One region of the Rhizobium sp. CAU 1783 genome, then DNA from elsewhere that is predicted to be linked to it. Evidence: riboswitches for the same ligand, from Rfam matches in the RefSeq annotation. Region 1 holds a riboswitch; each other region holds the start of a gene.
The links. A riboswitch is a leader RNA that binds a small molecule or an ion and turns the genes downstream of it on or off. The one in region 1 is predicted to bind cobalamin.
Positions count from the first base shown of each region.

Region 2: linked by a shared signal. The riboswitch ahead of bluB (5,6-dimethylbenzimidazole synthase) and the one ahead of ACX93L_RS12175 (ABC transporter ATP-binding protein) in region 1 are both predicted to bind cobalamin.
Region 3: linked by a shared signal. The riboswitch ahead of ACX93L_RS11120 (aromatic ring-hydroxylating oxygenase subunit alpha) and the one ahead of ACX93L_RS12175 (ABC transporter ATP-binding protein) in region 1 are both predicted to bind cobalamin.
Region 4: linked by a shared signal. The riboswitch ahead of cobU (bifunctional adenosylcobinamide kinase/adenosylcobinamide-phosphate guanylyltransferase) and the one ahead of ACX93L_RS12175 (ABC transporter ATP-binding protein) in region 1 are both predicted to bind cobalamin.

Region 1 covers NZ_JBTOLM010000002.1:1,108,328-1,115,456, forward strand. Annotated here, with positions in the region: gene ACX93L_RS12155 (DUF982 domain-containing protein) at 136-381, opposite strand; gene tam (trans-aconitate 2-methyltransferase) at 450-1,229, opposite strand; gene ACX93L_RS12165 (FecCD family ABC transporter permease) at 1,338-2,399, opposite strand; gene ACX93L_RS12170 (ABC transporter substrate-binding protein) at 2,399-3,352, opposite strand; gene ACX93L_RS12175 (ABC transporter ATP-binding protein) at 3,370-4,176, opposite strand; cobalamin riboswitch at 4,286-4,499, opposite strand; gene ACX93L_RS12180 (haloacid dehalogenase type II) at 4,556-5,206, opposite strand; gene ACX93L_RS12185 (ROK family protein) at 5,301-6,530, opposite strand; gene xylF (D-xylose ABC transporter substrate-binding protein) at 6,769-7,129, shown strand, end outside.
Region 2 covers NZ_JBTOLM010000001.1:1,089,510-1,096,638, forward strand. Annotated here, with positions in the region: gene ACX93L_RS04990 (NAD+ synthase) at 1-1,543, shown strand, start outside; gene ACX93L_RS04995 (TolB family protein) at 1,575-2,405, shown strand; cobalamin riboswitch at 2,450-2,656, shown strand; gene bluB (5,6-dimethylbenzimidazole synthase) at 2,703-3,413, shown strand; gene ACX93L_RS05005 (methyl-accepting chemotaxis protein) at 3,577-5,448, shown strand; partial or broken gene ACX93L_RS05010 (DUF2865 domain-containing protein) at 5,820-6,557, opposite strand; gene ACX93L_RS05015 (acyl-homoserine-lactone synthase) at 6,763-7,129, opposite strand, start outside.
Region 3 covers NZ_JBTOLM010000002.1:905,047-912,175, forward strand. Annotated here, with positions in the region: gene ACX93L_RS11105 (L-threonylcarbamoyladenylate synthase) at 1-462, opposite strand, end outside; gene ACX93L_RS11110 (GGDEF domain-containing protein) at 701-1,771, shown strand; gene ACX93L_RS11115 (DUF6656 family protein) at 1,797-2,399, opposite strand; cobalamin riboswitch at 2,707-2,911, shown strand; gene ACX93L_RS11120 (aromatic ring-hydroxylating oxygenase subunit alpha) at 3,023-4,267, shown strand; gene ACX93L_RS11125 (FAD-binding oxidoreductase) at 4,269-5,354, shown strand; gene ACX93L_RS11130 (BA14K family protein) at 5,764-6,186, shown strand; gene ACX93L_RS11135 (transporter) at 6,253-7,129, opposite strand, start outside.
Region 4 covers NZ_JBTOLM010000003.1:487,472-494,600, reverse strand. Annotated here, with positions in the region: gene cobN (cobaltochelatase subunit CobN) at 1-185, opposite strand, end outside; gene cobW (cobalamin biosynthesis protein CobW) at 440-1,513, opposite strand; gene cobU (bifunctional adenosylcobinamide kinase/adenosylcobinamide-phosphate guanylyltransferase) at 1,518-2,042, opposite strand; cobalamin riboswitch at 2,212-2,582, opposite strand; gene ACX93L_RS16200 (hypothetical protein) at 2,652-3,410, opposite strand; gene ACX93L_RS16195 (ATP12 family chaperone protein) at 3,474-4,277, opposite strand; gene ACX93L_RS16190 (HAD-IA family hydrolase) at 4,288-4,941, opposite strand; gene ACX93L_RS16185 (RluA family pseudouridine synthase) at 4,938-5,927, opposite strand; gene crcB (fluoride efflux transporter CrcB) at 6,025-6,402, opposite strand; gene ACX93L_RS16175 (flavodoxin domain-containing protein) at 6,483-7,019, opposite strand.

The DNA.
Region 1 (7,129 bases):
GCCAGCGTCAGCACGAAAGCGCTGACCACGACGACCAGCGTCCAGACGAAACCGTTCGCGCCCTCGACCTTCCGCCGCAGGGCGTCTGCCTCCAGGAAAACCGGCGAGAAGCAGGGCGGCAGGCAAGCGAATTGCCTATTTGCGGACGGCGATGCCGGCTTCGAGGGCTGCCTCGATGAAGGCGCGGCGGGCGTCCTCGTCGCTCTTCTTGCCGGCCACCACGTCCATGCAGACGAGCAGTGCCTTGTCGAGCGCCGTGCCTTCCTCGGTCGGCCAGTCCTCGATCAGTGCCCAGGACGCCGCTTCCGTGCTGTCGATCGTCACGTCTTCGCCGTCCTCACCGAGGGCGAGGGTAACGGGTTTGCTCCAGGGCTTGCTCATCGGGTCGGGCTTTCGGAAGAAAAAGGAGTTTGGGTCCCTGCCGGCATGGCAGGGCATTGCGTCGCTTTCTAGCGAAGTTCGCCCTTGACCGCTACGACGAAGAGCCGCGGAAATCGCAAAAGAACACGCCCGTCGGCCATCGGCGGATAGGCGCGGGCGATCCGGGCAGTGTAGTCGGCGACGAAGGCATCGGCATTGTCCGGTCCCGCGGCGTCGAGATAGGGGCGAAGGCCGGTGCCCTTCACCCATTCGACGATCGCCTCCGCATTCGCCATCGGGTGATAGTAGACCGTGTGCCAGACATCGACCCGCAGGGCGTTTTGCGAAAGCCGTTCGAGATAGCCGGCCGGTGAGGGGAGCCGCTGACGCCGGAGCCGCCCCCCGGCAAATGCCGGCGCCCAGGACCCCGCGGCCCCGGTCTCTTCCATCAGAAGATGCGTCGGCTCGTCGAGGTTGTCCGGCATCTGCATGGCGAGAACCCCGCCGGGTGCCAGATGATCGAGAAGACGCTCCATCAGCGACAGGTGGTCGGGGAGCCATTGCAGCACGGCATTGGCATAGAGAAGGTCGGCCGGCCGGTTCGGCCGCCACGTGGCGAGATCGGCCTTCACGAACGGTGTGCCCGGCAGCCGCGTGCGCGCCTTGTCCAGCATGTCCGGATCGCTGTCGAGGCCGGTGACGGCGCCTTGCCCGAAACGGTCGATCAGCAGTTCGGTGGAGTTTCCCGGCCCGCAGCCCAGGTCGAAGACGCGGTCTGCCCTCTCGAGCGGCACCTGCGACAGCAGGTCACGCGCCGGCCGGGTGCGCTCTTCCTCGAACTTTAGATACTGGGTCGCGGACCAGGCCATCGCGTCATGTCCTTGCGGTGTGAGAGCGTCGGGGGGGGGGGGGGGAGCCGCGCCCCGACGCCCCAACTTCTAGCCCTGCGGCTCCGTCTTGCGCAAGGCGGTCGGCAGTCAGCCGATCCGTCCGTTCGTCCGCATCAGTCCGATGAAGAACAGCCCGCCGGCAAGGCCGGTGATGATGCCGATCGGCAGGTCCTGCGGCGGGATGACGATGCGCGACACCATGTCGGCCCCGACGAGGAAGATGGCCCCGGCAAGCGCCGAAAGCGGCAGCACGCGGCGGTAGTCGCCGCCGACGGCAAAGCGCACCACATGTGGCACCATCAGCCCGACGAAGGAGATGATGCCGGAAAAGGCGACGGCCGCGCCGGTCAGCAGCGCCGAGACGACGAACACCACCAGCCGGAAGCGTTCGGCGGAAATCCCGAGCGTCGTGGCGTTCTCGTCGCCGAGCGTCATGGCGTTGAGCCGCCGGGCATTGAAGACGAGATAGGCGCCACAGACCACGAGGGCGACCAGCGGATAGGGCAGGTGGCTCCACTGCGCCAGCCCCAGCCCGCCGAGCATCCAGAACACCACCATATGGGTGGCGCGCGGGTCCCCGAGGAAGATGGCGAGGCTCCCGAGCGAACTCACCACGAAGGAGATCGCCACCCCGGTCAGCACCAGCCGGCTGGCATTGGTGGCGTGCGCGAAGCGGGCGGTTGCGACCACCAGCGCCGTGCTGGCGAGCGCCCCGAGAAAGGCGAGCAGCGGCACGGTCGCCAGGCCTAAGAACATGCCGGTATGCAGGAGCGCGATGATCGCGCCGAAGGCGGCACCCGACGAGATGCCGAGCAGATGCGGGTCGGCGAGCGTATTGCGGGTCACGGCCTGAAGCGCCGCTCCGACCAGCGACAGGCTTGCCCCGATCACCGCGCCGAGGATCACCCGCGGCAGGCGCACCTCCCAGACGATGGCGTCGCGGCCCGCTGACCAGTCGACGACGAGGTTCGTCGCGCCGAGATGGCGGGCAATGACCTTCCAGACCGTATCGAGCGGGATGTTGGCCGCGCCGACGCTGACGCCGACCAGCATCATGCCGAGGAGGCCGAGCGCGAGCCCGGCCACCAGAAGCGGCAGCGCATGGATCAGCGCATGGCACGGACCCTTGACGAAATGCCGGTGGCTCATCAGTTGACCGTCGGATGGAAGGCGCCGGCCAGCGTCTTCACAGCCTCGACATTGCGCGGACCGGGTGTCGCCTGCGCATAGGGCAGCACCACGAAGCGGTTGTTCTTCACGGCGGGAATGTCCTTGAAGGCCGGGTTCTTGCGCATGAAGTCGGCCTTCTGCTCGGCGGTGACGTCGCCGTAGTCGACGATCACCACGACGTCCGGATTGCGTTCGATCACGCCTTCCCAGCCGACCGTGGTCCAGCTCGTCTCGACATCGTCCATGATGTTCTTGCCGCCCGCCGCCTCGATCAGCGCGGTCGGCATGGCATAGCGCCCGGCGGTGAACGGCTTGTCCTCGCCCGAATCATAGACGAAAACCTTCGGCATCGGGGCATCCGTCGGCACCGCGGCGATCGCCTTGGCGATCTCGGCCTTGTAGCCGTCGACCAGCGCCAGCGCCTGCTCCTCGACGCCGAAGATCCGGCCGAGATTGACGATGTCGGTATACATGTCCTCCATCGAGGACTTGTCCTTCTTCATGATGTGGATGCAGCTTTCGGTGAGCGCATAGACCTTGATGCCGAACGGCTCGAGCGTGTCCGGCGTCACCTCGCCACCGACCTTCATGCCGTAGTTCCAGCCGGCGAACAGGAAGTCGGCATCGGCACCCAGCAGCACCTCCTTGGTCGGCTGCTGCGGGGCAAGCTCCGGCAGGTCGCCGAGGCGGGCCTTCAGTTCGCCGTCCATCTTGTACCAGCCGGAAATGCCGGAATAGCCGGCCATCTGTCCGGTCAGATCGAGCGCCAGCATCATTTCGGTGAGGTTGATGTCCTGCGAAACGGCCCGCTTCGGCGCGGCCTCGAAGGTCACGTCGCGGTCGCAGCTCTTGACGGTGACCGGGAAGCCGGAGGCGAGCGCACTAGAGGCGGCGAGGGAAAGCATGGCGGCAAGGCAAAGGGAACGGTGCATCAGAAATTTCTCCTTTATTAGAAACTGTGGTCGAGGTGGAAGGAAAAGCGCGGGCGCCCCGTCTTAGGGTGGCGTTCGACGGTGGTTTCGACGGCGAAGGTCTCGCGGATGGTCTCCGGCGTCAGCACCTTGAGCGCCGGGCCGCAGGCAACTTTCCGCCCGTCATGCATGACCAGCACATGGTCGGCATGGGCGGCCGCGAGCGGCAGGTCGTGCAGCGACACGATCACCGTGGTCGGAAGGTGGGAGAGGAGCGCGAGCACCTCGAGCTGGTGGCGGATGTCGAGATGGTTGGTCGGCTCGTCGAGGATCAAGAGGTCGGGCCTCTGCACCAGTGCCTTGGCGATCATCGTGCGCTGCTTCTCGCCGCCGGAGAGCGAGGCGAAGCTGCGCGCGGCGAGATGGGTGAGCTTCATCAGCGACAAAGCCTCGCCGACGGCCGCAAGAGCGGCCTTGCGGTTGCGGCTTTCGGCATGGGGCGTGAGGCCGAGCTCGACCACCTCGGCGACCGTTAGGCCGAAGTCGCCGGCCGGTTCCTGCAGGACGGTCGCCACGCGGCGGGCCACGTCGGGGGGCTCGAGCTGCCACAGATCGGTGCCGTCGAGGCTGACCCGACCCGCGACCGGCCGGTGAAAACGGTAGAGGCAGCGCAGCAGGCTGGACTTGCCGGCCCCGTTCGGGCCGACGATCGCCAGCATCTCGCCGGGGTTCACCGAGAAGGTGAGATCATGGATGATGGTCTGCCGCCGCGTCGGCCCCCAGCTGAGAGCCTCCACTTTCAGTGCAGCAGGTCTAGGCCCGTATAGGGATTCTGAAAGCTCCATCGCTCGCCTCCGCGGTCACGCGGGGGCCAGAACGAGATCCGGTCGGGCAAGAAGCAGCAGTGTAAGTCGCAATCGCCATCGTCGTTTCCCTTGGCACACCCCGGCCAGGTTTCGTCAATCGTCGATGGCAGGTCTCCTGGCTTGCGGGTCATCGCGCTCCCGGGCCTTCCCAGCCTTTCGGCCAGTGGCATGTCCGGTCGAGCTCGCCGCTCACAGTTGCGGGGGCAGCCACGGTCTTGCGCCCTGATGGGTACGTCGCACCGTGTTCCCTTTTAATTCCTCGGGACGCCAGTCCTTGGGAAACCTTCAACGGTGGTTGGCGTAACGATGTTACATCGTGGCGTCAATGGTGAAATTTTGCATCCGCCTGGCCTGCGCGTCACAGGCTGGCAAGGTTCGGCAGGATCAGGTCGGGACGGTGATCGGTGTATTCGTCAGGCAGGTCGAGGCGGTTGATCCACACCGTCCGGAAACCGAATCGTTGCGCGCCCGCGACGTCCCAGCGGTTGGACGACTGGAAGGAAACGGCGTGCGGATAGAGCCGGTAGGCAGTGGTCACCATGTCGTAGACCTCGGGCGCGGTCTTGTAGGCGCGAATCGCGTCGACCGAGAAGACGTCGTCGAGGATCACGTCGAGGGCGGCGTTCTTCACCGCCGCCGCCAGCATCTCGGGCGAGCCGTTGGACAGGATGGCGAGCTTGGCCCCCCGGCTCTTCAGCTCCTTGAGGACGGCCGGCACTTCCGGATAGCAGTCGAGCGTCCAGTAGGCCGAGAGAAGATCGGCACGCAGCGCCCGGTCGACGCCCGGAAAGCGCGCGAGCGTGTAGTCGAGCGCCTCTTCGGTCAGTTGCCAGAAATCGCGGTAGCTGCCCATCAGGCTGCGCACCCAGGAATATTCGAGCTGCTTGGCGCGCCACATCTCGGAAAAGCGTTGGTGCTCGGGGCCGGCCCGCTCGGCGTGGCGGCGCACCGCCGCATGCACGTCGAAAAGCGTGCCATAGGCATCGAAGACATAGGCCGCCGTGGACATCGTTCCTCCCGTCAAAAGCTCCGGAAGTCATAGGCGCCGAAAGGCCGCTCGGCAAGGTCGCGCGCGCCTTCAGCGTCACGCCGGTGCCGCGGCCTTATCGCGTGGCGGTCTCCTCGGCCCGGAGACCGGCGATGTCGTTGTCGATTTCGGTCAGCGCCCGGTCGAGATGCCCCTCGAACACCAGCGTCGCCTCCTCGGGCACGACGCTGATCTCGGGCGGTCCGTGAATGCGGACGTGGAAGGATTGCGACAGTCCCTCGTCGAGGCCGCGGGTGAGGAGATCGATGTAGCGCGTGCCGTAGCCGGTGATGACGATCGGCATGTTGTCGTAGAGGCTGAGCACCCGCGACAGGCCCTGGCCGAGCGCAAGACCCGCCTGGCGGAAGGCGTATTCCGACATGCGATGGCCCTGGCGCGCCCGGTTGGCGATCTTGTCCATCTCGGCAAGCGGAACGAACTTGGCGGGGATGGTGTCGGGCGGCACCTCGAAGGCCGTGCGCAGGATCCCGTAGAAACCGGCCGACGCCTCGACGCAGCCGTAGGAGCCGCAGCGACAGAGCTTGCCGTCCGAGGCGTTCAGCATGTGGCCGAAGTTCGGTGCGCTGACCTCGAGGTCGCCCGACTGTCCCCGCCTCGCGATGCCGAGCCCGATCGAATGGCCGAGCGAAAGCGTGGCGAGCGCATTGAAGGGGCGGGCAGCATCCTTGTCGGCGCGAAGGCCGAGCGCATGGGCGACCAGCAGCGTCTCGTTGTTGACACGGACCCGCGTCTGGGGGGCGAGATCGAGCGCGGTCGAAAAGTCGATCTCCTCGCGGCCGAACACCGGCGACCAGAGGAGCCGTGTCCCGCCGGCATCGACCATGCCCTTGGAACTGACCGACACCGCCGTGATCCGCTCTGGCGCGAGCTTCGATCGTTGTGCGAGCCTCGCCAGCGCGTCTCGAAAGCCGGCGATGAAGGCGATCGGCGAGGAGGCGGCGTGATCGCGGGCTTCCTCGAAACGGTCGATCAGTGTCCCGGTATAGTCGGCGAGCGAATATTGCACGCTGTCGGAGGAGATGCGCGCGGCGATCAGGTAGCTGAAATCGCGCCGCCGGGCAAAGAGCACGCGCGGCCGTCCGCGCCCTCCTGCCGCCGGCTGCTCGCGCCGCTCCAGCGCGCCGATCCGCTCCAGCTCCGCGGTGATGGCCGAGACGGTGGCCGAGGCGAGGCCCGTCGCGGCGGCGATGTCGGTATGGGCGAGCGGTCCATGGCGTCTCAGCGCCGAAAGCACGAGGGCGCTGTTCTGCTGACGCACCATTTCGGTGCTGGATTTCGTCAGCATGGCAGGCGTCCGTTCATGGCATCCCTTCGCGATAGGTCCTGCACAAAAATCATTCGGGGCTGCGGTTTGCAAGCCCTGCGGGAGGCTGTGTTGACAGTCCCGGAATCTTCTGACATTTATTTTCTCGACTGTCGAGAAAAACCATGGGCGGCTTCGCCGGGGCTGGGCAGTATGTCAGGGCGGTCGTCGGGGCGAACGGGAGGTTCGCCGGCGTGCCGTCTTTCAACGGGAGGGTTAAATGAAATCCGTATTGAAGCTGATGGCATGCGCTGCCGTCATCACGAGCCTGCATTCCGTCGCCAACGCCAAGGACCTCGTGGTCGGCGTCTCCTGGTCCAACTTCCAGGAAGAACGCTGGAAGACCGACGAAGCCGCCATCAAGGCAGCGCTGGAAGCCTCGGGCGATAAGTACATTTCCGCCGACGCCCAGTCGTCTGCCGCCAAGCAGCTGACCGACATCGAGAGCCTGATCTCGCAGGGTGCCAACGCGCTCATCGTGCTCGCCCAGGATTCCGAGGCGATCGGTCCGGCCATCGAGAAGGCAGCCGCCGAAGGCATCCCTGTCGTTGGTTACGACCGCCTGATCGAAAACCCGGCTG
Region 2 (7,129 bases), on a different contig from region 1:
CGTGCTTTTCACCGAGCTTTTCATCTCGGGCTATCCGCCGGAAGATCTCGTTCTCAAGGCGGCCTTCCTCAAGGCATGCCTTTCGGCTGTCGAACAGCTGGCGGCTGATACCGCCGACGGCGGGCCTGGCGTGATTATCGGTTTCCCGCGTCAGGACGACAAGGGCCGCTACAATTCGATCGCTGTCCTGGACAACGGCAAGATCATTGCGACGCGCGACAAGATCGATCTGCCGAACTATGGCGAATTCGACGAGAAGCGTGTCTTCGTCGCCGGCGAGATGCCGGGGCCTGTCAACTTCCGCGGCGTCCGCCTCGGCATCCCGGTCTGCGAGGACATCTGGGGCGAACTCGGCGTTTGCGAGACGCTCGCCGAGTCTGGTGCCGAGATGCTGCTCGTGCCGAACGGCTCGCCCTATTATCGCGGCAAGGTGGACGTGCGCCATCAGGTCGTGCTGAAACAGGTCATCGAGACCGGCCTGCCGATGATCTATGCGAACCAGCTCGGCGGCCAGGATGAACTGGTCTTCGACGGTGCGAGCTTCGCGTTCAACGCCGACAAGACGCTGGCCTTCCAGATGAGTCAGTTCGAGGCGACCGTGTCCGTGACGACCTGGAAACGGGCGCAGGACGGATGGCGGTGCGGCGACGGGCCGATGTCGCGCATTCCGGAAAAGGAGGAGGCCGATTACCGGGCCTGCGTCCTCGGATTCCGTGACTACGTCAACAAAAACGGTTTCAAGAGCGTCGTGCTGGGCCTTTCCGGCGGCATCGACTCCGCCATCTGCGCGGCAATCGCAGTCGATGCTCTGGGCGAGGAGCGGGTGCGCACGATCATGCTGCCCTATCGCTATACCTCGCAGGATTCACTTGCCGATGCTGCGGCCTGCGCCAAGGCGCTCGGCTGCCACTACGACACAGTGCCGATCGCCGAGCCGGTCGAAGGTTTCCTCTCGGCGCTGTCCGACATGTTCGAGGGGACTGAAAGCGGCATCACCGAAGAGAACCTGCAGAGCCGCGCGCGCGGCACCATTCTGATGGCGATCCCCAACAAATTCGGCTCGATGGTGGTGACGACCGGCAACAAGTCGGAAATGTCGGTCGGTTATGCGACGCTCTACGGCGACATGAACGGCGGCTTCAATCCGATCAAGGACCTCTACAAGATGCAGGTCTATGCGTTGGCTGCCTGGCGCAACGGCCATGTGCCGCCGGGTGCGCTCGGCCCCTCTGGTGAAGTCATTCCGCAAAACATCATTTCTAAGGCGCCGTCGGCGGAACTCCGTCCGAACCAGACGGACCAGGATTCGCTGCCGCCTTATCCGGTGCTCGACGACATTCTCGAATGCCTGGTCGAGCGGGAAATGTCGGTTGACGAGATCGTTGCACGCGGTCACGACGTCGCCACCGTTCACCGGGTCGAACATCTGCTTTATCTTGCCGAATACAAGCGCCGCCAGTCAGCGCCGGGGGTGAAGATCACCCGCAAGAATTTCGGCCGGGATCGTCGCTATCCGATCACCAATCGCTTCCGCGACCGCTGAGGCGGCCGGCGGCGCGTTTCCGGGAGGGAAGATGCGCAGCTCCGTCGAAATCTACAATATCCGCACGCGCAGCCATCGCGTCGTCTGGCAGACGGAGCGCCTCGTCGAGGCGCCGAACTGGACGCCGGACGGCGCCTTTCTGATCCTCAACGGCGACGGCCTACTCTATCGCCTGCCGGTGGACGGGAGCGCAGAGCCGGTGCTGATCGACACCGGATTCGCCACGCGATGCAACAACGATCATGGCCTTTCGCCGGACGGCAAGCAGATCGCGATTTCGGACAAGGTCGCCTACGGCAAGTCCTGTATCTATGTCCTACCGGCAGGCGGCGGGGAGCCCCGCCAGGTGACGCGCAACGTGCCTTCCTACTGGCACGGCTGGTCGCCGGACGGGGCACGGCTCGCCTATTGCGGCATTCGGGACGATGTCTTCGACATCTATACCATCTCCATCGACGGCGGGGAGGAGACGCGGCTCACCTTCGGCGAGGGCCGCAACGACGGGCCCGACTATTCGCCGGACGGGAAATGGATCTATTTCAATTCGAGCCGGACCGGGCGGATGCAGATCTGGAGGGTGCCAGCGTCCGGCGGTGCGGCCGAGCGGATCACCGACAGCCGTTTCGGCGACTGGTTTCCGCATCCTTCGCCGAACGGCGACAAGGTGCTGCTGCTCTCCTATGATCCGGAGGTTTTCGACCATCCGCGGGACCTTCCTGTCCGGCTTCGCCTCATGGACCCGGACGGGCAGAACATCGAGACGCTGTTCGAACTGTTCGGTGGTCAGGGCACCATCAATGTGCCGAACTGGGCGCCGGACGGGGAAGCGTTTGCCTATGTGCGGTATTTCCCCGTCGCCTGAATTGCCGATGTCGCATGCGACGGCTTGTGTCGCGCGACGATTGCGCTAGAACGATTCCGTCAGGTGCCCGGCGTGTCGAACGGCGGGAGAATCGGGAAGCCGGTGGAAATCCGGCACGTGCCCAACGCTGTGAGGTGGATGGAGCGCGCGAACGGGTCGGTTGCGACCCGAGCCACTGGTCTTTAGGCCGGGAAGGCGGCGCGATCCAGCCGAAGCCCAGTCAGAAGACCGGCCTGGCAAGATAGGCTTTGCCCGCGTGGACGGCGGGCGGTCGTCAGCATTGTTGGGGAACAAACGATGCAAGATGAACCGAGCGAGCATCTCGTCCGGGCCGGCGCCTTTTCCGTCGAAGAGCGCGAGGCCGTCTACAAGGCGATCCGGACCCGTCGTGACGTCCGTGACCAGTTTCTGCCTGATCCCTTACCCGAGGATCTGATCGCCCGCCTGCTGGAGGCCGCACACAATGCGCCGTCGGTCGGATTCATGCAGCCGTGGAACTTTCTCGTGGTGCGCGATCAGGTGCGGCGCGAGGCGGTGTGGCGGGCCTTTTGCCGCGCCAATGACGAGGCGGCCGAGATGTTTTCCGGTGAACAGCGCGACAGCTACATGCGGCTGAAGCTCGAAGGCATCCGCAAGGCGCCGCTCGGCATATGCGTGACCTGCGATCCGACGCGGGCCGGGCCTGTGGTGCTTGGGCGCACCCACAATCCGCGAATGGATAGCTATTCGACCGTCTGCGCGGTGCAGAATCTCTGGCTTGCCGCGCGTGCGGAAGGCGTCGGCGTCGGCTGGGTCAGCATCTTTCACCAGGACGACATTCGCGCGCTGTTGGGCATTCCAGGGCATGTCGAGGTCATCGGCTGGTTCTGTGTCGGCTATGTCGATCGCCTCTACGATCAGCCCGAACTGGCGCTCAAGGGTTGGCGGCAGCGTTTGCCGATCGAGGATCTCGTCTTCGGAGAGGTCTGGGGAGCACCTCTTTCGCCTGCCTTCGACCGAGAAACGTAAGTATAGTTACTTTATACTGATCTGGACCTGTTGTGTTTAACATAAATTAAGGCGGCATGGCTAAATCTGGCCATGCTCAGGGTTTCCCTCGACTGCATGACGCAGGTTTCGCGCCGGATGAAGCGGCGAGCCAAACCTTTTCATTGTTGTCTTTGGGGTCTTCATGAAGCTTTTCAACATTCGTCTCGGAAAAGCGGTTCCCGCAGCGATCGGCGGTCTCGTCCTGGTCAGCGTCACCGTGCTCGCCATTTCCGACTATTTCGGACAGCACCAACTCGAAACGGTCATCGATCTCTACGAGACCGAACGTAAGGCAGACGTCTATCTGCGCGACCTGATCGCCGCGCAGAAGGAGGTCGAGCTTGCCATCGTCAGCACACAGGAATCGCTGACCGATATTTCCGCCACCCAGGCGAAGGATGGCCTGGACGACGGCTTCAAACTGGCCGAGGAAGAGGCCGCACGTCTGGCCAAGCTGATGGATCGCATCAATACACTTTCCGTCGCCCTGGAAGCGCCTGACCTCGTCCCGGCCATGAAGCTTCTTGCGGATCGCTATGCGGACTTCCACAAGGCCGGCATCGAGATGGCCAATGCCTTCATCAAGGGAGGGCCGGCCGAGGGCAACAAGTTGATGGGCAATTTCGACAGCTTCTCGGATGCCCTGCAGAAGGAGATCGAGGCAACCCATTCGATGGTCACAGCCATCGTCGACAGGGAAATCAGGAAGTCTGAGGCGGACATCTCCAATGCGCGCGCGGAGGCGGAATCCATGGCCGCGCTTCTGGCCGCGCTCGGCCTCGTGCTGCTCGCCAGCGGTGCCGGCCTAGCCTTCTTCGTGATGCGCAGGCTGCTTGCACCGCTCGACCGGGCAACGGACGCGATGAACCGTCTGGCGGACGGCCACATCGATGCGCAGCTTGCCGGAGCCGAGCGCTCCGACGAGATCGGTGACCTCGCCCGGGCGTTCACGCACTTCCGCGAAAACCTCATCGCTCGCCGTGACGCCGAGCTCGAGGACAAGCGCAATCGCGAACGGCTGGCGGAGATCCAGTCGATGAACGAAGCCGACCGCATAGCCGAGCTCAACCGGACGAAAACCGCCGTCGATACGGTGGCCGAGGCTCTCGATCGTCTGGCCCATGGCGACCTGACCTCACGCATCACCAGGGTCTTCGAGGGCGAATATGATCGCCTGCGGCTCAATTTCAATCAGTCGGCCGAAAAGCTGCAGTCAGCGATGTCCGGCATCGCCAACGTCTCGCATGAGATCCGCTCCAGCTCGGCGGAAATGCGGGCGGCTTCCGACGACCTGGCACGCCGCACCGAACAGCAGGCCGCGGCCCTCGAGCAGACGGCGGCAGCGCTCAACGAGATCACCACCACCGTCAGCAACTCGGCCGCGATTGCCGACAGCGCCAGCCGCAAGGTAAGCGAAGCCAACCGGCGGGCCGAACAATCGGACGAGATCGTCCGCCACGCCATTGCCGCCATGGGCCGGATCGAGGAGAGCTCCTCGCAGATCGGCAAGATCATCGGCGTGATCGACGAGATTGCCTTCCAGACCAACCTCCTTGCGCTGAACGCCGGCGTCGAGGCGGCCCGGGCGGGCGAGGCGGGCAAGGGCTTTGCCGTCGTTGCGCAAGAAGTGCGCGAGCTTGCCCAGCGCTCGGCCAATGCAGCCAAGGAAATCACCGGGCTCGTCGCGCGGTCGGGCGAGGCGGTGAGCTCCGGCGTCTCCCTGGTCAACCAGTCGGGCGAGATCCTGAGCCTGATCCAGGCCAACGTCACCGAGATCAACAGCGATATCCGGGCCATCGTGACCGGGGCGCACGAGCAGGCAACCGGGCTGTCGGAAATCAACGGCGCCATCACGCAAATGGACCAGGTCACGCAGCAGAATGCCGCGATGGTCGAGCAATCGACCGCCTCGGCACACAAGCTGGCACAGGAGGCCGACGACCTGTTCGCGCAGGTCCGGCAATTCGAGATCCGCGCGTCCGCTTACGGCACGGCCCAGACCCGCGCGGCCTGAGGCCATCGGACCGCAGCAGTCTCAAGGAGAGGCCGGCCGCAAGCCGGCCTTTCTCGTTTCAAACGCTGCGGGTTGGCCGACCGTCACTGCTGGACGGGCTGTGGGCCGGGCAATGCGGGGTTCTTGAGGTCGATGCTGCTGGTTTCCTTGGGCAGGAAGGTCGGTCCGACCTGGCGGACATGGGCGGCATTCGGATCGTAGACTCGATCCTCGATCGGTCTTTCCGCGGCAGTCACAGGCGGTTTGACACCCTTCTTCGCCTGGCTTTCTGATCCACCCATTTCGATCACAGCCTTGCCGTCGGCCGGATGGCTCTGGCCGGCTATGCCCGTGCCGCGCATCTTCCGATAGTAGGCGGTGAGATCGCAGCCGCAGGCCGGTTGCTCGCCGCTCTGTCGGTTGAGATAGGCGAAGGCATTCGGGAGGCTGCGATAAGGCTCTCCCGTTTCGGCCGAGACCATGTCGGCCGATTCTTCCGTACTGATCGCGTGAAAGAAGAGTTCGGTCTCGGTGTTCGGGCACATCTGTTCACAGACCTGCGCGTCACGGCGGAAGCTGAGCGGCGAGGTTCCCGACGAGATCGGGAAGAAGGCGCCGTCGCAGGTGCGGACGCAGAGTGTGCGAAGGTTGCCCTGGCCGGCAAGGGCCATGAAGCGGGCGGTGTTTTCCGGATCAAGGGGCTGCGGTCCCTCGGCGCCGGGGGGCGTCAAGTCGGCCTCGTCGACCGGCGGTGGCTCGGCGTTGCACCCATTGTCTTCAAGAGCCGCAAGCAGCCGAAGCCTTGCAGGATTTTCGCCAATGCTCTCGCGGCCGGCCTCATCGCGTTTTGCGGCGAGATCCTGCCTGTTTGTCTCCATGCGGGACAGAGCCTCTGAGAGCTCGCCGCATTGTGTTGTCCCGTCGGCGCGATATTGCACGACCGAACCGTCGCAGCGCAGGCTTCGCATGTCCTGGCGGACCTTGCGGATCTCCAGGTTCTGTCGGGCGATGGCGCTCGAATAGCGCCGCACGGCCGCGGTGTCGACGATCACCTCCGGGACGGCAGAGAGGCGCAGCCTGAGGCTCTCGCACACGGCGGATGTCTGCGCTGCCACGGGCTGGCAGAACATCAGAGCGGCAAGCGCCAGCGGCAGTCGGCTCCTGAGATCGTGCAATTCGTATCCCCGATTGGCGTTGCGCGGCGCCGAAGCGGCGCCCGTGTGCCTGTAGGTGCTCGCATATTAGTTTGCACAGCACAATGCGCCAACCGGGAACACGAAATTGTGTTAACGGGCGGACGCCGTCGTCTTTCGGCATCGGCGACCGTCGATGCGATCAGGCGGCGCGTGCCTGTTCGACGGACAGAGGTTCGGTGAGCACGGAGCCTTCGATCCCGGCCACCGTCTTCATCCGCTCCAGCAGTTGCGGGGTAACCTCCCAGGCAATCGCTACGGCGTGAACAGACCCGATCTTGTGGGGCGCACCGATGCGTTCGCCGGGGCAACCCATGCGGCGGAACATGCGCTCGAGAAAGACGTCGGTCACCGTGACGATCCGGTCGAGGCGAGAGGCCAGGCCAAGCTCGCCGACGCCACACATCAGTTCGGCGGCGGTGATCGTCACCTGGTTCGAGGCGCGATCCTGCGAGATGTCAGGATCGATGCAGAAGCGGCTCGATTCCCAGATACCGTGCTGTCGAACG
Region 3 (7,129 bases), 200 kb from region 1:
GGCCGTGGTCGGGCTGATCTTGCCCGAGGAGTTGGCGCTGGGTGCCGCGAGCGGCCGGTCGAAGGCGCGGATCAGCGCGCCGGCAAATCCGATCGGCACGCGGATGCCGACCGTGTCGAGCCCGGCGGTCGCCAGCGGATGGATGGTGCTTTCGGGTTTCAGCGGCAGGACCAGCGTCAGCGGTCCCGGCCAGAAGCGTTGGGCGAGTTTGCGTGAGACCGGGTCGAACACGGCATGCCGCTCGGCCATCTCGAGGTCGGCCATGTGGCAGATGAGCGGATTGAAGCGCGGCCGCCCCTTGGTCTCGTAGATGCCGGTGATCGCGTGCGGGTCGGTGGCGTCGGCGGCAAGCCCGTAGACGGTCTCGGTCGGGATCGCCACCGGTCGCGCCTGTCTGAGGACCGCAAGCGCCGCGGGGATCGCTTCCCCGGCTTTGTCTTCGGCCCCAATGATCCGCGCCATGGTTTGAAACGCCTTCCTGTTCTTCGCTTTCCCGTCCATAGCGCGAGAGCGGCGGCGGGATCAAACGCTCTTTTGGTCAGGGCCCGCCAGAGGTTTTCCACAGCTTCGAAAACCCCTAGAAATCACTGAGAAGGCATTAGCTAAAACTTTATCCATCGACGTAACCGAAAGAAAGAAATGTTGCGCCTATAGTCCCCGGCAACTGAGCCTTTTCGCCTTCTCTCCCGGGAAACGAACCATGCAGCAAGTCAAGAACCCTGCCTCCAGCATTGCGCTTCGCGTCGCCACGGCGATGCACCAGATGGGCATAGACGGACTGCCCCGGAATTACGAACTCGTCTATGAGGCCTATGCCGGCTCCAATCCGGAGCTGGTCCGCGACTTCATCGCGCTCGGCAAGATCAAGACCCAGGATGCGCTCGATGCGCTCGGGCGCAAGTATCTGCCGCACCATCACGAGGACGGCCTGCTCAGCCGGCAGAACGGTCAGGTGCGGGCCGAGATGAGCAACTTCATCAGCCTGCTCAATCAGGAGAAGATCTCGCTCACCGACTATGGTCGCCTGATCGGTCATGCCTCGAAGGTCATCATGACCGAGGGCGATGTCGACCCGGCCGCGCTCGGCCAGTCGATCACGGCTCTCAAGGTCGCCACCGAGCAGCGCGCCAGCCAGAACAGCAATGTGGTGCGCGCCGTCGTCGACAAGACCGCGACGCTTGCCGACCTGCAGCGCGAAGCCGACGACGCGGAAGCGGCGAAATTCGTCGACCCGCTCACCGGCCTTGCCAGCCGCCGCGCCTTCAACAAGGCGCTGGCCAAGATCTATGTCAATCCGGAAATGCCGGTGCTTTGTGGCATGGTGATCGGCGAGATCGACGATTTCGCCCGTCTTTCCGAGCAGATGGGGCCGACCTCGGCCGAACGCTTCCTCAAGCAGGTCGCCAAGGTCATGGAGGCCGTTGCCGGCGACGGTGACTTCGCCTGCCGCTTCGATGGCGGACGCTTCGGCATGCTGCTCTACACCTCCGAGCAGGAGGAGGTGAACCGCATCGTCGACCTGGTGCGCACCAAGCTCAGGACCACGGTCGTCAATGCTGGCAACGGTCGCGCCCTCGGCCAGATCCCGATGTCCTTCGGCATCTGCTTCTCCGAACAGGCGCCGAACGCCTTCGACTTCACCAATTTCACCGAAAAGGCGCTCGCCGCCTCCAAGGCCGCCGGCGGCAACACCGTGACGATCTACGGCGCCAACGATTATGTGCCGAAGGACTGGCTGATCTACAAGAAGCAGCCGGTCGGCGGGTTCTGACGGGCCCGAAGGGGAAGCCGGGCGTTCAGAGCTTGGCGATGATCTTGCGCAGGTCCTCGTTGCTGGTGCCGAGCATCAGCACGTTCTTCAGTGCTTCCTTCGGGTCATGGGTGCGGAACAAAAGCCCGTTCTGGCGGACCGAGCGGTCGATCGCCATCGAGCGCGTTTCCTTGTCCGGATGGATCGCCACGGCGAAATACATCCGCGCATAGTTTGGCCGAATATGCTCGAAGAACTGCTCGCCGCCCACTTCGGCAAAGAAGTTGGCGATGTAGAAGGCCCATTTGACGTCGGCATATTTGGCGAAATTGGTCCGCGCCGCCGTCACGTGGCAGTAGCCGAGATGCGGGCTGTTATCGAGTGTCTTGTGGAACACCATCTTGGGGAACTGGATCGAGCGGTGAAAGCCGTTGATCCGTTTGTGGGTCGTCTCGCCTGCGGCCTCCAGCCGGCGTCCGGTACGGGCCGCGACCTCCTCGTAGGTCAGGTAGCGCCGTTCTTCCGCCAGCCAGTCCTCGCGCTGGCGCGAAATTCGGCCGGTGCGCAGGAATTCCGTGTGCACGGCCTTGGGCGAAACGGCCGCCTTGGGGTCGGGCTTGTTGGCTGCGAAATATCTCAGCTTCTGCATGGAGCGGGGCTCTGATTCCTAAGGTGAATTAGCTGATGCTACGGCAAGGATGTTAACGACAATTTGCCGCATCCTGCTCTCTCTCGGTTTCCCGAGGCTTGCGATGCCAGGGTGCGTCCCGTGCAAATGCCTATTGCTTGTCATTTTGCGCCACTAATTTCAGCAGTTTACTGGAGAAGAAAAGTTACATAATTGAAAAATATAGATATTTCCTTCTTCAATATTGATTTCCATCAAGATTGGAAATGTCGCAAATGTTTGGGGCGGTGTCGTTTCGCAGTGCATCAAGCGTCCGGCGACTATGCTTAGATGAAACCACACTCGAGGTGACGCCCGGCTAGGGAGGGCGGAAAATCGGGAAGCCGGTCAAATTCCGGCGCTGCCCCCGCAACGGTAGTGGAGAAGGCGTGAAGGCAAAAGACCACTGGGGTTCAGGCCCTGGGAAGGTGCCTCGCGCGGTTCGCAGAGAACGTCTCCAGAGCCCGGAAACCAGCCTGGAGAATGAAACTGATTGACGGTCGCGGCGGGCGGCCCGAGACGGCTATGTCCGGTGTCGAACGACGCCGAGGCCCTGCATGTTCTCGCTTTCCGCCATGGGCAAAACGGATACGAGGACGACAAAAATGGACCTGCAGAGCACGGTACTGCGCCAGCTGAAAAACCGCCGCGAGGGCTACAGCCTGGAGCAGCCTTTCTACATCGACCAGGACTACTTCAAGCTCGACATGGAAACCATCTGGTACCGCGACTGGCTCTTCATCGGCCATGACTGCGAGATCCCGAAGGCCGGCAACTATTTCACCGTGCAGATCGGCGATTACCCGGTCGTCGTCGTCCGCGGCAAGGATGGCGTCATCCGCGCCTTCCACAACACCTGCCGCCATCGTGGCCACCGCGTGTGCACCCAGGAGAAGGGTGCTTCCGCCAAGCTCGTCTGTCCCTATCACCAGTGGACCTATGACCTCGACGGCTCGCTGGTCTTCGCCCGCCAGATGGGCGAGGACTTCGACAAGTCGAAACACGGCATGAAGCCGGTCGCCTGCGAAAGCGTCGCTGGCTACATCTTCGTCTGCCTTTCCGAGGAGCCGATGGATTTCGCGCCGGTCCGCGCCACCATCGAGCCCTACATGAAGCCCCATCGCCTCGCCGAGGCCAAGGTCGCGGCAAAGACCACGATCATCGAGAAGGGCAACTGGAAGCTCGTCTGGGAAAACAACCGCGAATGCTACCACTGTGCCGGCAACCATCCGGAACTGTGCCGCACCTATCCGGAAGCGCCGACCGCGACCGGTGTGCAGGGTGCCAAGGACGACCCTTTCATCTCCGAGCACTGGGCGCGCTGCGAGGCCGCCGGCCTGCCGAGCGAATTCACCATGGACCCGACCGGCCAGTTCCGCGTCGCCCGCATGCCGCTGATCCAGGATGCCGAAAGCTACACCATGGACGGCAAGCCGGCGGTGAAGAAGCCGCTCTCGGGTGACGTCAACATCTCCCACATCGGCACCATGCTGCTGTTCCATTATCCGACCACCTGGAACCACATGCTCGGCGATCACGCGATCTCCTTCCGCGTTCTGCCGATCTCCGCCGAGGAAACCATGGTCACCACCACCTGGCTGGTGCACAAGGATGCCGTCGAGGGCGTCGACTACAACGTCGAGGACCTGACCCATGTCTGGAACATGACCAACGACCAGGACCGTGCCATCGTCGAGGAAAACGCCTTCGGCATCCGCTCCCCGGCCTACGAGCCCGGTCCCTACTCGGTCGAGCACGAAGGCGGCGTCATGCAGTTCGTCGAATGGTACGCCAACTTCATGATCAACCGTCTGCAGGGCGACAAGGCTCGCCTGTCCGCGGTGGCCTGACATGAACATCGCGCTCCCCAGCTACCGTCATGTGGATGAGATGCGCCCCTGGTCCGACCGGGAGCACAGGCTCGAATGCGTTGCCGTCACGCCGGAGGCTCCCGACGTGATGACGTTCACTTTCCGGCCCGATCGTCCCGGCCATTTCTTCCGCTATCTGCCCGGCCAGTTCGTGACCCTCGAACTGCCGGTCGGACCGGAGCCGGTGATGCGCACCTACACGCTCTCCTCCAGCCCGTCGCGGCCCTATACGGTTGCCGTGACGGTCAAGGCCCAGTCCGACTCGATCGGCACCCGCTGGATGTTCGATCACCTGAAGCCCGGAATGCAGCTGAAGGCGATCGGCGCGCTCGGCGACTTCTCCTATGCCCGTCATCCGGGACGGAAATATCTCTTCGTTTCCGCCGGATCCGGTATCACACCGATGGTGTCGATGACCCGCGACTTGTCCGACCGTCAGCCGGATTCGGACATCGCCTTCGTCCATTGCGCCCGCTCGCCCGACGACATCATCTTCCGCTGGGAACTCGAGGCCAAGGCGCGCGAGATGCCGCATCTGACGCTCGGCTTCATTGTCGAGCAGCTGTCCCGCGGGCAGCTGTGGTCGGGACTGAAGGGCCGTATCGACAAGGCCAAGATCGCGCTGCTCGCTCCCGACTTCCTCGAGCGCACCGTGTTCTGCTGCGGCCCCGCACCGTTCATGGCGACGGTGCGCGAAGCCCTCGAGGGTGCCGGCTTCGACATGAAACAGTACCATGAGGAGGCCTTCCAGCCGGTCAAGCCGCAGCCGCCGATCGTGGTCGCCGACCATGCCGATGGCGAGCAGCCGACCAAGGTCACCTTCGCCATGTCGGGCAAGGACGGGCTCTGCGCGCCTGGCCACACCATTCTTCAAGCTGCCCGCGCGTCGGGCGTGCGCATCGGCGCGGCCTGCGAATCCGGTCTCTGCGGCACGTGCAAGGTGATGAAGGTGTCGGGTGAGGTCGAGATGGAGCATAACGGCGGCATCCTCGATGAGGAGATCGACGAGGGTTACATTCTCGCCTGCTGTTCGCGTCCGCTCGGCGACGTCGAGATCGAGGCCTGACATACCGGGACCGGCGGCATGTCCGCCGGTCCTGCTCTCGCGATCAGTATTGTTGTCCTGTCTGCGCACCACGGTAAGAACGCGCTGACGCTCCGTTCTCGCCGACCGAAACCGCGCATGGTCTCCGCAGGGAACAAATTCCCTTCTTGCCCGTTCACACCGCGTGTCATCCGGCACCGGTCTTGCGCCATCGAAAAATGCTGCCTGTCACCGCAAGGAAACGGCTTGCCCGACGCCGTGCTTGCGACGCATGGCTGGTCTTCGATATCGTTAATGTCCGGTTCAGGAAGATTTACCTACTGTCGAAACAGGCTTCGACGTGACAGTGAAAAGGTGACCGGAAACGGATGCCTTACGGTTGCGAAGCGCAAAGCGCAGTCATTCGAAACGCAGGGAATGGAGAACTGACATGACAACCACGATGAAGCGTCTGGCCGCTTTCGCACTGGCCTCGGCAGTCGTTCTGACGAGCTTCGTGTCGTCCGAGGCGATGCCGGTTACGGCTCCGGTCATCAAGACCCAGTCCGACGTCACGACCGTCGATCACCGCGGCCCGCCGGGCTATTACCGCGGCTATCGCGGCTATCACGAACGCCGCCCCGGCTATCGTTACCACAACGGCTACTGGTTCCCGCTCGCCGCCTTTGCGGCAGGCGCGATCATCGGTGGCGCGATCATGTCGCAGCCGGCTCCCCCGCCGCCGCGCGCCGGAAACATCAATCCAAAGCACTACCGCTGGTGCGCTCAGCGTTACCGCTCGTATGATGCCTACTCCAACACCTTCCAGCCGCACTACGGTCGGCGCCAGGAATGCCTTTCGCCTTACTATTGATCCGTTCACAGGATCGACTGCAGGAATGCCCGGCTTCGGCCGGGCATTTTTCGTTCGGGCATCCGCTCAGAGAATTCCCGCGCGACGCAACAGGAACCAGGCAGCCGCGATCGAGACGAGGATGAAGCCGATGGCGTAGATCGTTCCGTCCGTCTCTGCCGCGAAGGGCAGGTTCGAGGTGTTCATCCCGAAGAAGCCGGTCACCAGCGACGGCGGCAGCAGGAAGGCCGTCATCAGCGACAGGATGTAGAGATGCCGGTTGGTCTCCGAGGAGAGCTTGGAGTCGATTTCTTCATGCAGCAGTCGGGCGCGCTCCTGAAGTGCATGGACGTCATGGTCGACCGCCTCGAGCCGAGCGGTGAGCCGTTGGGCGACCTCGTCGAAGGCGAAGGGTGCATTTTCTTCGTCGCTGGCCGCCGCCCGACGCAGGAGGGCGAGCATCGTGCGCAGGTGCCGGTAGAGCCGCACCACCACCCGGCGCACCGGCGCCAGCCGCCGGCGCTCGTCGCGCAGTTCATTGTCGTAGACGACGTCCTCGATTGCGTTCAGCTCTTCTGTGAGTTCGATGACCACCGCGATGATGCCGCGCTGGAACTCTGCAACCAGTGTCTCGAAGAGATGCATCGGACTGCCGTATTTGCCGGCATTCTTTTCGACCGCCGCCCGTACCCGGTCGATCGAGCGGATCGGCTGCAGTCGGGTGGTGATGATGAAGCGGTCGCAGAGCGCGAAATGCAGCCAGCCGATATCGCGCGTCTCGGCATCGAATTCCCGCTGAAAGTCCACCAGCGTCCCGTAGACGATGTGCTCGTCGACGGTCAGCGCCGCATGGGTGTCGTGGGTGATGAGTGCCGCCCGGGCCTGCTCTGTCAGCCCTTCGAAGCCGTCGAGCAGCGCCGCCACGCGGGCGTCGGCCAGATTGAGGTGCAGCCACAGGAAGCCC
Region 4 (7,129 bases), on a different contig from region 1:
TTCAGGCTCATCAGACTGGCGAGACGGAAGCTCGGGCCGGCGGTGCGGCTCGCAACGGCGGCGGCGATCGCTGCAAGTTCGGTGTCGGCCGCCGACAGGAACAGGATGTCGCCCGGCGACTGACCGAGATCGACCGCCTCTTCGCCATCGCTGATCGACCCTTTCTGGGCAAGGAGAAGGTGCATCAGACGGTGCCTCTCCGGTGCCGAACAGACACCCCCCTCTGCCTTGCCGGGCATCTCCCCCTCAAGGGGGGAGATCGGAATGCGGCCACCGCAATGTCGTCGCCACCACCCCGCAGCCTTGTCGTTTCCTCAGAAGAAGACGCAAGCCATCCGTGCGCCAAACGGCGGCGGCTAGATCGATCTCCCCCCTTGAGGGGGAGATGCCCGGCAGGGCTAAGGGGGGGGAACCGCGCGTTCATGGGGTTAATGAAGCCTCAGGCCGCCTTCTCGACGGCCTCGACCACCGCACCGAAATCCCATTCGTGCAGGCCGATGACGACGAGGCGCGTTTCGCGGGTCTCTCCGGCGGTCCAGGGGCGGTCGAAATAGGTGTCGATGCGCGATCCGACGGCCTGAATGACGAGGCGCATCGGCTTGCCGGGCACGTCGATGAAGCCCTTGAGGCGCAGCACGTCGTGTGCCTCGATCACGCCCTTCAGGCGATCGACGAAGGCGGACGGATCGGCAATCGGGCCGAGCTTCATCACGAAGCTCTCGAACTCGTCGTGGTCGTGATGATGGTCATGCGCCTCGCCGCTCTCGTGGAGCGCCTCGTGCTCCAGTTCATGATGCGATTTGCGATTGTCGATGTCGTCCTCGGTCGAGGCACCCAGACCCAGCAGCACCAGAGCCGGGACGTCGCCGTTTCTCGCCTCGATCAGCGTCGGCTTGCGGTGGATGCGCTCGGCGACCTCGGCCTTGACGGCGGCGATCGCGTCGGCGTCGAGCAGGTCGGTCTTGTTGAGGACGATCAGGTCGGCGCAGGTCAACTGGTCCTCGAACAGCTCCTCGATCGGGCTTTCGTGGTCGAGGCTATCATCGGCCTCGCGCAGCGCATCGACCTTGTCATGGTCGTCGGCGAAGCGGCCGGCAGCAACGGCGGCGCTGTCGACCACGGTGACGACGCCGTCGACCGTCACGCGGGTGCGGATATCCGGCCAGTTGAAGGCGGCGACCAGCGGCTGCGGCAGGGCAAGGCCGGAGGTCTCGATGACGATGTGGTCGGGCTTGACGTCGCGCTCGAGCAGCTTCTGCATGGTGGGAATGAAATCATCGGCGACAGTGCAGCAGATGCAACCATTGGTCAGCTCGATGATGTCGTCTTCGGTGCAGTTTTCCGCGCCGCAGCCCTTGAGCACATCGCCGTCGACGCCGAGATCGCCGAACTCGTTGATGATGAGCGCGATCTTCTTGCCACCGGCATTCATCAGCATGTTGCGGATGATGGTGGTCTTGCCGGCGCCGAGAAAGCCGGTGATGACGGTCGCGGGGATCTTCTGTTGCAGCATTGGTTCAACCCTTCATTCTGAGCGGCAGGCCGGCCGCAACGAAATAGACCTCGGCCGCAACCTGCGCGACCAGTTGATGCAGGCGACCGGCATGGTCGCGGAATTCACGGGCCATCCGGTTTTCGGGCACGATGCCGAGACCGACCTCGTTCGAAACCAGGACGACCTTTGCACGCAGCCCGGGCAGCGCCGCGCAGAGTTCGGCCGACCGGGCGGCGACATCCTCCTCCGCCATCATCAGATTGGTGACCCAGAGCGTCAGGCAGTCGACCAGCACGACCCGCGCTGGATCGTCGATGCGCTTCAGCAGACCGACGAGATCGACCGGCTCCTCGTGGGTCGTCCAGCCGTCGCCGCGGTCGATCTGGTGCCGCCTGATCCTGTCACGCATTTCATCGTCATAGGCGCGACCGGTCGCGACATAGTGGCGTTCGCGCGCGCAATCGACGACGACGCCTTCGGCGAAACGTGACTTGCCGGAACGGGCACCGCCGAGCACGAGAATGGATGTAGAAAGATCCGTTGCCATCGTCACGACCCGGCCACACGCTGAACGCATGCGGCGCCGACACGAACGGCAGCTGGCACCAAACGGTGCCCGCAGTCGCGGAATCGACGGATTCCGCCCTTCTGATACGTCGCCACGACAACCTCCGTGCTGGCAACAAGGGGAGCCTCCCCTTTGCAAGGTGTGGGCATGATGCCCGGCACGGTTGGCAGGTCTCCTGGCTCGCAGGTCGCGGCGCCGGATGGCGCCAGCGGATCCTCCTCGCCTTCCCGAAGGTGGATGCGGCGCGAAAGGGGGACGATTCGTAGACATAGAGGCGTCCGGCCCTGGCTGATCGCGCAGCCCTTCAGTGGCTTTTCCGTTCCTGCCTGGATCCGGACCGTTCACACAACGCGAACCGTCGCCCCTCACCTCGCAAGTCCGGACGGAAGACCCTCGCTGCTCTACAGTCGCGGGGTCGGCTGCGATTGACGGTTCCGGACTGGATCCCCATCGTCGCATTCCCTTTTGCTTCCCGGCTCGCCAATCGCCGAACCGAGAACCATCCGTAAGCGATTTGATTAGGCGCAAGGACCGTTCAAGTCAATCGACGCTCAGATGTGGCGACGCGCAGACGTGGCGACGCGAAGCTCAGGGCTTATGCGGTTCGCAAGTCGGATCATTGGCGGGATCGCAAGGTACCGCCTTTTTTCCAAGCGCAACGGAACCGCTCGCGCCTTCCTCGACATTGGATTTCATGGCGGAAGCCGGCGCGACAGGAACAGCCCCAAGGTCCGGCACGGCCGGAACTTCGGCTGCAGAAGGTGGCGGCACTGCAGCCGGAGCGGCTGCCACCGGCGCGGTCGGGGACGCCTGCGGGACCACAGAGGCACGCGGCGCCGGATCCGTCATGAGCCGGGTCGAGGTGGTGCGCGGTGGGAGAACCACCTTGCGGATAGTCGGCGAAGCCAGCGAGAAGGCGAAGCGCACCCGGCTCGCGATCTCTTCGGCAAGGCTCTCCTCGGCCATCACCGGATCGTCGGTCGGGCTGTTGACGGTGAAGGTGCCGGTCGCGACCGGATCGCCGGTCTCCACCGAGGCGGCCGTCACGGTGAAAGTCGCAGACTGGAGCTTGCGTCGGGCGTTGAAGCCGTAGCCGAGTTTGTCGATGCGGATCACCACCACCACGCGCTCGGCTCCAGCCGGCGGACGGGTCGCCCGGATGGCATCGGAGACCCGGCGATCGACACCTTCGATGATGCGCAGGGGAACGTAGGCGTTCGCGATCACGGTGGCCTCGCGCACGTTGTAAACAAGCGGCCGGGTAATCGGTCGGTTCATCCAGCTGCACGAAGCGAGGATGCCGACAACGAACAATGCTAGGGCGAGCTTGAAAGGGCGCGCGGACATGGGAAACCCCGGACGGATGATTCTGATCCGTCAAAGATTTCCATCGTTATGGTTAGCGAAGGGTTAATCTCGAGCCTGTTGCGCCTCGAACATCGCGGCGGCAGCGGCGAAGTCGATGTAGCGACGAGCGCGACGGGCCTGCGCCTCCATGTCGACGCCCCAGTGTTCCTCGGTCCAGTCCTCGTCGAGATGGGCAAGCCCCCAGGCCTCGTCGACCGAAAGGAAGCGGTCGCGGAAGGCGAGCGCCAAGACCGCCGACCCGGTGAGGTTGGTGATCACATGCAAGCATGCCAGCGCCAAGGGCGACTTGTCCGCCGAAAGGGCAGCGGCGAAGGCTTCGATCGCCTCGGCCGGCTGTTCCTGATGGATCACCCCTTCGATCAGGATGAAGCGCGCATTGTGGGCGGACACCGCCCAGCCCAGGACCGGATCCCAGCGCAGGCACTGGCGCTCGACGAGCGCTTCGGGGCCGTCCGCGCGGTAGCACAGCATGTCGGAGCCGCTGTAGCGCACGATGTCCTCGAAGACCTCGTCGGCCTGGTCAGCCACAGCGTCGATCGCGGTATTTGCAAGGCGGGTCGCCGGCATGTTCTCCGGATCGATGGTCTCGACCTGAGCGCGCCATTCGGCTGCGACCAGCTCCGCGGCTGCGCGGGTCGGAAGGGTCAGGGGACGCTTGCCCGGTGTCTTGACGCCCTTGCCATCGAGTTTCACCGAGAACCCTTCGCCCTCCGGCTCAACCGTGACGGTGGTGTAGAAGCGCTTCGCCTGAGGTCGTTTCATCTGGATCTGGGCCCGGCGGACCGGGTCCTCGTGGCTCGGCTCTGGCACGGAAGTGCCGAAGATGTCGCTCAGTTCGTCGCGCATGACGGTATCCTCAGTGAATGTGGGCGAGAATGTCGGCCGGGCGGTCGACGACTGCGTCGGCACCGGCCGCCCAGAGTTCCTCGACGCTGGCATAGCCCCAGGAGACGCCGATGGCGGTCGCACCGGCCGCCTTGGCCATCTGCATGTCGTAGACCGCATCACCGATGACCACGGTATCGGCCGGCACGAAACCCGCCTGATCGCAACATTCAGTGACCATGGCGGGGTGCGGCTTGGACGGGCAATCATCGGCCGTGCGGGAAACGAAGAAATGGGAGGTGAATCCGTGGGTTTCAAGCACCATGTCGAGGCCACGGCGCGACTTGCCGGTGACGGCGCCGATCAGCACGTCCTCGCGGGCGGCCAAGGCCGCGATCAGTTCGGCGATGCCGGGGAAAAGCGGCTCATGGAAGCCGAGTTCGCTGCGGACGCCGAGGAAGATGTCCTTGTAGTGCGCCATCATCGCCACGGCTTCCGCGTCCGCATGCGGCTTGCCGTCGATACGGGCAATCGCGATATCGAGGGTGAGCCCGATGATCGCCTTGGTGGCGCCAACCGTGGGCTCGACCTTGCCGAAGTGGCGGAAGGTCCGCACCATGACCGCGTGGATCAAAGCGACGCTGTCGACCAGCGTTCCGTCGCAGTCGAAGAGTACCAGCTTCATTCCTCGTCCTTGTTTCCGTCGGCCTGATCGAAGCCCAGCAGGTTCCAGCTCTGCACCATGTGCGGCGGCAGAGGTGCCGTCACCTGCAGGCGGCCACCGTTCGGATGCGGGATGTCGATGTGGCGCGCATGCAGATGCAACCGTTTCTGGATGCCGCCCGGAAAATCCCAGTTCGGATCGTCGATGAAGTACTTCGGATCACCGATGATCGGATGGCCGATATGAAGGGCATGGACGCGCAACTGGTGGGTACGGCCGGTATAGGGCTCCATCTCCAGCCATGCGAGATTCTGCGCGGCGGTGTCGATGACGCGATAATAGGAGACGGCGTGGTCGGCTCCCTCCTCGCCATGCCTGGCGATCCGCATGCGGTCGCCTTCGTCGGTCTGGTCCTTGACCAGCCAGGTGGAGATCTTGTCCTCGTGCTTGCGCGGCACGCCCTTGACCAGCGACCAATAGGTCTTCTTGGTATCGCGTTCGCGGAAGGCGGCGGCGAGCTTTTGGGCCGCGCCGCGCGTGCGGGCAACCACCAGTACGCCGGAGGTGTCGCGGTCGAGGCGATGGACGAGACGCGGCTTCTCGCCCTTCCGGCTGGTCCAGGCCTCGAGCATCTTGTCGATATGGCGGGTCAGGCCCGAGCCGCCCTGCACGGCAAGCCCGGCCGGCTTGTTGAGCACGAAAACCTTCTCGTCCTCATGCAGCAGCATGCGCGACAGCAGCTCGTGATCGTCGCCATGCTTCAGGTCGTGGCTTGCGATCGGTCCGGTCTTCTTGGCGTCGACCTCCATCGGCGGGATTCGAACCACCTGACCGGGTTGCACGCGGGTGTCGGTCTTGACCCGGCCGCCATCGACACGCACCTGGCCAGAGCGCAGGAGCTTCTGCAACGGTCCGAAGCCGAGGCCGGGGAAATGCACCTTGAACCAACGGTCCAGACGCATGCCTGCCTCGTCGGCCTCCACGGTGATATGCTCGATGCCTGCCATTGCCACTCTTTCGGTCGGTCCCGCGGAAAAGCCCGCAATTCTCATCTATCGGAGCGCTTTAGAGCATTTCGATCGAAGATGGAAACAGGAAAACCGGTCAGAGCACGGAACGCATCAGGCCGATGCCGGCGACGGCGGCGGCGATCGAAGCGCCGATGCTCAGGACGAGATAGGCAAAGCCGGCCACCGTCGCGCCCCGCTCGAAGAGCGTCACGGCGTCAAGGGCGAAGGCGGAGAAGGTGGTGAAGCCACCCAGAAATCCGGTGATCAGCAGGAGCCTCAGTTCGGCGGATGCACCGTAGCGCGCGACAATCAGTTCGGCGAGGACGCCGATCGCGAAGGAGCCTGCCACGTTGACCGCGAGCGTTCCCCACGGAAAGGACGGCCCAAGCAGCCTCAGAGCACCTACACCGACCAGGTAGCGACAGACAGAACCGACGGCGCCGCCGAGTGCCACGAGCAAAATCTGGTTCATCGGACGCCCCGAGCTTGTGCGGCGCGACGCCGCGCCGCGACAGAAGGCCGCCGGCCCGGAAGACCGGCGGAAGGTTCAGGTCACGCCTTGGCGGCAGCCACGAAGTCGCGCGTGAAGGTTTCCAGAGTGGCCCAGTCGGTGAACTCGTGGATCTGCTTGACGTCGGTGGGAGCGCCCTCGCGCTCGGCCAGACGCTTGGCCATCCAGCGCTTGAAGAAGTCGTATTCGGTGTAGCGAAGGGCGCCGGCGGCGTGATGAACCATGCCGGGCGTCCAGCCTGTCTGGGCCATCAGCGCGTCGGGGAAGTGCATGGCCTCCTCACGTTCCTCGGCAAACTCGCTGCGGATGAACAAGGAAACGGACACGAAAGCGCTCGGAACCGACTTCAGCCAGTCCTTCTCGCGCTCGACGAAGTCGACGAAGGGTGCAGGATAGCGGCCTGCATGGATCGGCGCGCACAGGATAGCGGCCTGCGGATGATCGACGCCGAACTCCGCGCCGGTGACCACGTTGAACAGCACGGCACGGTCGCCGCCCTTCTCGATCTGCGCCGCGATCGTCTCGGCAATCTTGCGCGACTGACCTTCGATGCTGACGTAACCGACGAGAATAATCATGCTTTCCTCCGTCCCAGGACCAGCGACATCCCCCGTCGCCGGAGCCCAAAAAATGTTGTCTGTCAAAATGATTGCGCCGGCGGCGAATTCAGCTGGAAAATGACAGATTG